Linked DNA regions of Cupriavidus necator. The protein of the gene in region 1 interacts with the protein of each later gene in a pairwise test. Links are inferred from orthologs where the notes say so. Each region holds a gene or a part of one and is shown on either strand. Other genes may lie near its edges.

Evidence for each region.
Region 2: the proteins of I6H87_RS03840 (region 1) and nuoG interact in binary tests that used the Escherichia coli proteins (3 or more experiments, as listed by UniProt). The link is inferred for Cupriavidus necator from one-to-one orthologs.

Annotation. Positions count from the first base shown.
Region 1 is NZ_CP066018.1:833,462-836,610, forward strand. The notes cover bases 53-2,888. They hold I6H87_RS03840 (formate dehydrogenase subunit gamma), read right to left. Parts: upstream 1,818-2,888; coding sequence 1,287-1,817; downstream 53-1,286. Other genes in these bases: I6H87_RS03835 (formate dehydrogenase beta subunit), read right to left, coding at 53-1,290; I6H87_RS03845 (substrate-binding domain-containing protein), read left to right, coding at 1,968-2,888. Also shown: more of I6H87_RS03835, read right to left, coding at 1-52; more of I6H87_RS03845, read left to right, coding at 2,889-3,062; ferredoxin FdxA, read right to left, coding at 3,059-3,149. UniProt on the Escherichia coli protein: NDH-1 shuttles electrons from NADH, via FMN and iron-sulfur (Fe-S) centers, to quinones in the respiratory chain. The immediate electron acceptor for the enzyme in this species is believed to be ubiquinone.
Region 2 is NZ_CP066018.1:360,700-364,016, reverse strand. Bases 53-3,056 are described here. They hold nuoG (NADH-quinone oxidoreductase subunit NuoG), read left to right. Parts: upstream 53-373; coding sequence 374-2,740; downstream 2,741-3,056. Other genes in these bases: nuoH (NADH-quinone oxidoreductase subunit NuoH), read left to right, coding at 2,762-3,056; nuoF (NADH-quinone oxidoreductase subunit NuoF), read left to right, coding at 53-361. In the rest of the region: more of nuoF, read left to right, coding at 1-52; more of nuoH, read left to right, coding at 3,057-3,317. UniProt on the Escherichia coli protein: NDH-1 shuttles electrons from NADH, via FMN and iron-sulfur (Fe-S) centers, to quinones in the respiratory chain. The immediate electron acceptor for the enzyme in this species is believed to be ubiquinone.

The DNA.
Region 1 (3,149 bases):
CTGCTTTGCCATGTCGACGGTTTCATCGAACACCACGATGCCGCCGTGGCCGACCACGCCGCCGAACGCGGCATAGGCTTCATAGTCCAGCGGCACGTCGAAGCGCGACTCGGGCAGGTAGGCGCCCAGCGGCCCGCCCACCTGCACCGCGCGGATGGCGCGGCCGCTGCGCGTGCCGCCGCCGTAGTCGACCAGCAGCTCGCGCAGCGTCACGCCGAACGCCTTTTCCACCAGTCCGCCCTGCTTGATGTTGCCGGCAAGCTGGAACGGCAGCGTGCCGCGCGAACGGCCCATGCCGTAGTCGCGGTAGTACTGCGCGCCGCGCGCCAGGATCACCGGCACGGTGGCCAGCGAGATCACGTTGTTGATCACCGTGGGCTTGCCGAACAGCCCCTGCAGCGCCGGCAGCGGCGGCTTGGCGCGCACCACGCCGCGCCGTCCTTCCAGGCTTTCCAGCAGCGCGGTTTCCTCGCCGCAGACATAGGCGCCGGCGCCCTTGCGCACTTCGAGGTGGAAGCGCTTGCCGCTGCCGCGGATGTCGTCGCCGAGCCAGCCGGCGGCGTTGGCGATACCAATCGCGCTTTCCAGCACGGCAATCGCGTGCGGGTATTCGGAACGGCAGTAGATGTAGCCCTGCTCCGCACCCACCGCAAGCGCGGCAATGGTCATGCCTTCGATCAGCATGAACGGGTCGTCTTCCATCACCATGCGATCGGAGAACGTGCCCGAGTCGCCCTCGTCGGCATTGCAGACGATGTACTTGACCGCGGACTGCGCGCCCAGCACGGTCTTCCACTTGATGCCGGTCGGGAACGCCGCGCCGCCGCGGCCGCGCAGGCCGGAGTCGGTGACCTCCTGCACGATCTCGGCGGGCTGCATCGCCAGCGCGCGCTCCAGGCCGGCAAAGCCCTCATGCGCGCGGTAGTCGTCCAGCGACAGCGGATCGGTGATGCCGACGCGGGCGAAGGTCAGGCGCTCCTGCTGCTTCAGGAAGGGGATCTCTTCGGTGACGCCCTGCGACAGCGCGTGCTCGCCGCCTTGCAGCAAGCCGGCGTCGAACAGCCCCGGCACGTCTGCGGCGCTGACCGGGCCATAGGCCACGCGGCCGGCTCCGGTCTGCACCTCGACCAGCGGCTCCAGCCAGAACATGCCGCGCGAGCCATTGCGCACAATGCGCACGTGCTCGTTGCGCGCCGCGGCTTCACGCGCGATGGCGCGGGCGACGTCGTCGGCGCCCAGTGCCAGCGCGGTGGAATCGCGCGGCACGAAGATGGTGGTGATCGTGATCATGCCTGTGCCTCCGCGGCTTCCGTGGTCTTTTCCGCGGACGACTCGCGCAGCGAGCGCACCAGCGCGTCGAAGCGCCTGGCATCGACATAGCCGTGCAGCTGCTCGCCGACCATCACGGCGGGGCCGCAGGCGCACTGGCCCAGGCAATAAACCGGCTCCAGCGTCACCTGCCCGTCCGCGGTGGTTTCATGAAAGCCACAGCCAAGTGCGCGCTGCGCATGCTCGGCCAGCGCTTCGGCGCCGACCGACTGGCAGGCTTCGGCGCGGCAGACCTGCACCACGTGGCGCCCGGCCGGCTGCTGGCGGAAATGGTGGTAGAAGGTGATCACGCCGTGCACCTCGGCGCGCGACAGGTTCAGCGCGCGGGCAATGACGGGCACGGCGGCGTCGGGGATATAGCCCTGTGTGTCCTGGATCTCATGCAGGATCGGCAGCAAGGCGCCCGGTATGTCCTGGCGCGCGGCCACGATGGCGGCGATGCGCGTGGCATCGGCGGATGCCGGTGCGTGGGGGGAAATTTCTGGCATAGCGTCTCCTGTGAGGCATTGCGCAGATCGGCAGCGCGGCCTCTTATATGCTATTTTTTTCCTATTTACGGGCTGTGACGTCGCCGTTTTTTCCCGTTTGAAGGACTATATGAGAGTGACAGCGGCCCTTCAATAAGCTATTTTCTACATATGATTCGCATCTCGATCCACCCGCACCTGCAGATCCGGGACGACGCCAGCCCCGGTGGCGAGGCCCTGGACGTGTCCCGCCTGGTGGCCCTGCTCGGCCATATCGAGGAATCCGGCAGCATCAGCCACTCGGCGCAGGCGGTATCGCTGTCCTACCGCTACGCCTGGGGCATCCTGCGCGATGCCGAGGCGCTGTTCGGCGGCCCGCTGATCGACAAGACCCGCGGGCGCGGCAGCGCGCTGACGCCGCTGGCGCAGCAGTTGGTGTGGGCCAGCAAGCGGATCGGCGCGCGGCTGTCGCCGACGCTGGACAGCCTGGCGTCCGAGCTGGAGATCGAGTTGAAGAAGCTGATGGACCAGCCCGAAGCCACGGCGCGGCTGCATGCCAGCCACGGCTTCGCGGTGGCGGCGCTGCGCGACTTCCTCGACGAGCAGCAGGTGCGGCACGACCTGAAGTACTGCGGCAGCGTCGAGGCCGTGGCGGCACTGGCCGAAGGCGCCTGCGATATCGCCGGCTTCCATGTGCCGGTGGGCGAGTTCGAGCACGGCATGTGGCGGCATTTCACCACCTGGCTCAAGCCGGACACCCACTGCCTGGTGCACCTGGCGGTGCGCAGCCAGGGACTGTTCGTGCGGCCGGACAACCCGCTTGGCATCCACACGCTGGAAGACCTGACCCGGCGCGAGGTGCGCTTCGTCAACCGCCAGGTGGGCTCGGGCACGCGCCTGCTGCTGGACCTGATGCTGGCCGCGCGCGGCATCGACACGGCCCGCATCGAGGGCTACAGCAACGGTGAATTCACCCACGCCGCGGTGGCCGCGTATATCGGCAGCGGCATGGCCGACGTGGGCTTTGGCGTGGAAACCGCGGCGCGGCGCTTCGGGCTGGCGTTCGTGCCGGTGATCAAGGAGCGCTACTTCTTTGCGATCGAGCGCGCCAAGCTGCGCAGCGCGGCACTGGCCGGCGCGGTGGACGCGCTTACCAGCGAAGCCTTCCGCCAGCGCGTCAATGCACTGCCCGGCTACGACGGCACGCTGACCGGCACCGTGCTGACGCTGGAAGAAGCGTTCCCGGATTACGCTGAGGCGCGCTAGCGCTCCAGCAACGAGAGGCGGTCAGGATGACCGGCCCATTGCTCATGGCCGGGGATCGGCCCTTTGGCCTTGAGCAACGGCAGCCAG
Region 2 (3,317 bases), 470 kb from region 1 along the record:
CGCCAAGGCCGGCTCGATGCTGGGCTCGGGCGCTGTGATCGTGATGGACGAGACGCGCTGCATGGTCCGCTCGCTGCTGCGCCTGTCGTACTTCTATTTTGAGGAATCGTGCGGCCAGTGCACGCCGTGCCGTGAAGGCACCGGCTGGCTCTACCGCATGGTCAATCGCATCGAACACGGAGAGGGGCGCCAGGAAGACCTGGACCTGCTCAACAACGTCGCGGAAAACATCATGGGCCGCACCATCTGCGCGCTCGGCGATGCCGCGGCGATGCCGGTCCGCGGCATGCTCAAGCACTACTGGAAAGAGTTCGAATATCACGTCGAACACAAGCAGTGCATGGTTCCGGCCTACATCTAAGCGTGGCAGAACATGGTTGAACTAGAGATCGACGGCAAGAAGGTTGAGGTTGCTGAAGGCAGCCTGGTGATGGAAGCAGCCCGCAAGCTGGGCACCTACATCCCGCACTTCTGCTACCACCGCAAACTGTCCATCGCGGCCAACTGCCGCATGTGCCTGGTCGAGGTCGAAAAGGCCCCGAAGGCGCTGCCTGCCTGCGCCACGCCGGTGACCCCCGGCATGAAGGTCTTCACCAATTCGGAGAAGGCGGTCAAGGCGCAGAAGTCCGTGATGGAATTCCTGCTGATCAACCACCCGCTCGACTGCCCGATCTGCGATCAGGGCGGCGAATGCCAGCTGCAGGACCTGGCCGTGGGCTACGGTGCCTCGGAGTCGCGCTACAAGGAAGAGAAGCGCGTGGTGTTCCACAAGAACGTGGGCCCGCTGATCTCCATGGAGGAGATGACCCGCTGCATCCACTGCACCCGCTGCGTGCGCTTCGGCCAGGAAGTGGCCGGCGTGATGGAGCTGGGCATGCTGGGCCGCGGCGAGCATTCGGAAATCACCACCTTCGTCGGCAAGACCGTCGACTCGGAACTGTCGGGCAACATGATCGACCTGTGCCCGGTCGGCGCGCTGACCAGCAAGCCGTTCCGCTACTCGGCCCGCACCTGGGAACTGGCACGCCGCAAGTCGGTGTCGCCGCACGACGGCCTGGGCGCTAACCTGGTGGTGCAGACCAAGAACCAGCGCGTGATGCGCGTGCTGCCGCTGGAAAACGAAGACATCAACGAGTGCTGGATCTCCGACAAGGACCGCTTCTCGTATGAAGGCCTGAACAGCGCCGACCGCCTGACCCGCCCGCTGCTGAAGCAGGGCGGCGAATGGATGGAAACCGACTGGCAGACCGCGCTCGAATATGTGGCCAACGGCCTCACCAGCATCAAGCGCGATCATGGCGCCGACCAGATCGCCGCGCTGGCCAGCCCGCACAGCACGCTGGAAGAGCTGTTCCTGCTGGGCAAGCTGATGCGCGGCCTGGGCAGCGACAATGTCGACTTCCGCCTGCGCCAGACCGACTTCTCGGCGGCACTGAAGGGCGCGCCGTGGCTGGGCATGCCGGTGGCCGACGTGACCACCCTGCAACGCGTGCTGGTGGTCGGCTCGTCGCTGCGCAAGGATCATCCGCTGCTGGCCTCGCGCCTGCGCCAGGCTACCAAGAAGGGTGCCCGCGTGGCGGTGCTGGGTGCCGGCGGTGAAGACCTGCTGATGCCCTTGGCCGCCCGCATCGACGTGGCGCCGTCGGGCTGGACCGCGGCCCTCGCAGGCGTGGCCCGTGCCGTGGCCGCCGCCAAGGGCGTGGCTGCCCCGGCCGGCACCGAAGGTTTCGACGGTGGCGATGTTGCCGCCAAGACGGCCGAAGCGCTGCTGTCGGGCGAGCGCCGTGCGGTGTTCCTCGGCAACGAGGCCGTGCGCCATCCGCAGTTCTCGGCGCTGCACGCGCTGGCACAGTGGATCGCCACCGAAACCGGTGCGACGCTGGGCTTCCTGACCGAAGCCGCCAATACCGTCGGCGGCTATGTCGCCGGCGCGCTGCCCAGGCAGGGCGGCGCCAATGCGCAGGCGATGCTGGACACGCCGCGCAAGGCCTACATCCTGCTGAACACCGAACCCGAGTTCGACGCCGCCGACCCGCGCAAGGCGCTGGCCGCGCTGGCCCAGGCCGGCACGGTGGTGGTGCTGTCGCCGTTCCGTTCGGAAGCGGCCATGCAGTACGCCGACGTGATCCTGCCGGTGACGCCGTTCACGGAAACCGCCGGCACCTTCGTCAACTGCGAAGGCAAGCCGCAGAGCTTCAACGGCGTGGTGCGCGCGCTGGGCGAATCGCGTCCGGGCTGGAAGGTGCTGCGCGTGCTGGGCAACCTGCTGGACGTGGCCGGCTTCGACTACGAAACCGCCGAATCGGTGCGTGCCGAAGTGCTGTCGGCCCCGGTCGACGCGCAGCTGGACAACGCCACCGACGCGCCGATCCGCGTGGCCGCCGCTGCCGCCAACGGCATCGAACGCATTGCCGATGTGCCGATCTACCACGCCGATCCGATCGTGCGCCGCGCCGAGTCGCTGCAGCTGAGCGCTGCCGCGCGCCGCGCCATGCAGATCGCGCTGCCGGCCGACCTGTTCGCCAGCCTTGGCATCCAGTCCGGCGATCCGGTGCGGGTCACGCAAGGGCAGGGCAGCGTGGTGCTGCCGGCCGTGCTCGAAGCCACGCTCCCGGCCAACACCGTGCGCGTGCCGGCGGCGACGCCGGCGGCCATGAGCCTGGGCGCGATGTACGGCACGGTCACCGTAGAGAAGGCCATTGACCTGGCGCCGGCCACCGGCACCGTGGCCACGGCGTAAGAACAAGAGCGAGAACAAGACATGATTGACTGGATTACCTCGCAAGGACAGGGCCTGCTGGGTGCCTACTGGACGCCGCTGTGGATCCTGATTCGCGCCGTGATCATCGTGGTGCCGCTGCTGCTGTGCGTGGCTTACCTGATCCTGTGGGAGCGCAAGCTGATCGGCTGGATGCACGTCCGTATCGGCCCGAACCGCGTGGGTCCGCTGGGCCTGCTGCAGCCGATTGCCGACGTGCTGAAGCTGCTGCTCAAGGAAGTCATGATGCCCACGCAGGTCAGCCGGGGCATGTACCTGATTGCCCCGCTGATGGTGCTGATGCCCGCCGTGGCGGTCTGGGCCGTGATTCCGTTCCAGGCTGAAGTGGTGCTGGCGGATGTGAACGCCGGCCTGCTGTACGTGATGGCGATCAGCTCGGTGGGCGTGTACGGCGTGATCCTGGCAGGCTGGGCCTCGAACTCCAAGTACGCCTTCATCGGCGCCATGCGTGCCGCGGCCCAGATGGTGTCGTATGAAATCGCGATGGGCTTTGCGCTGGTGACGGTGCTGATGGTTGCCGGCAGCCTGAACCTGTCGG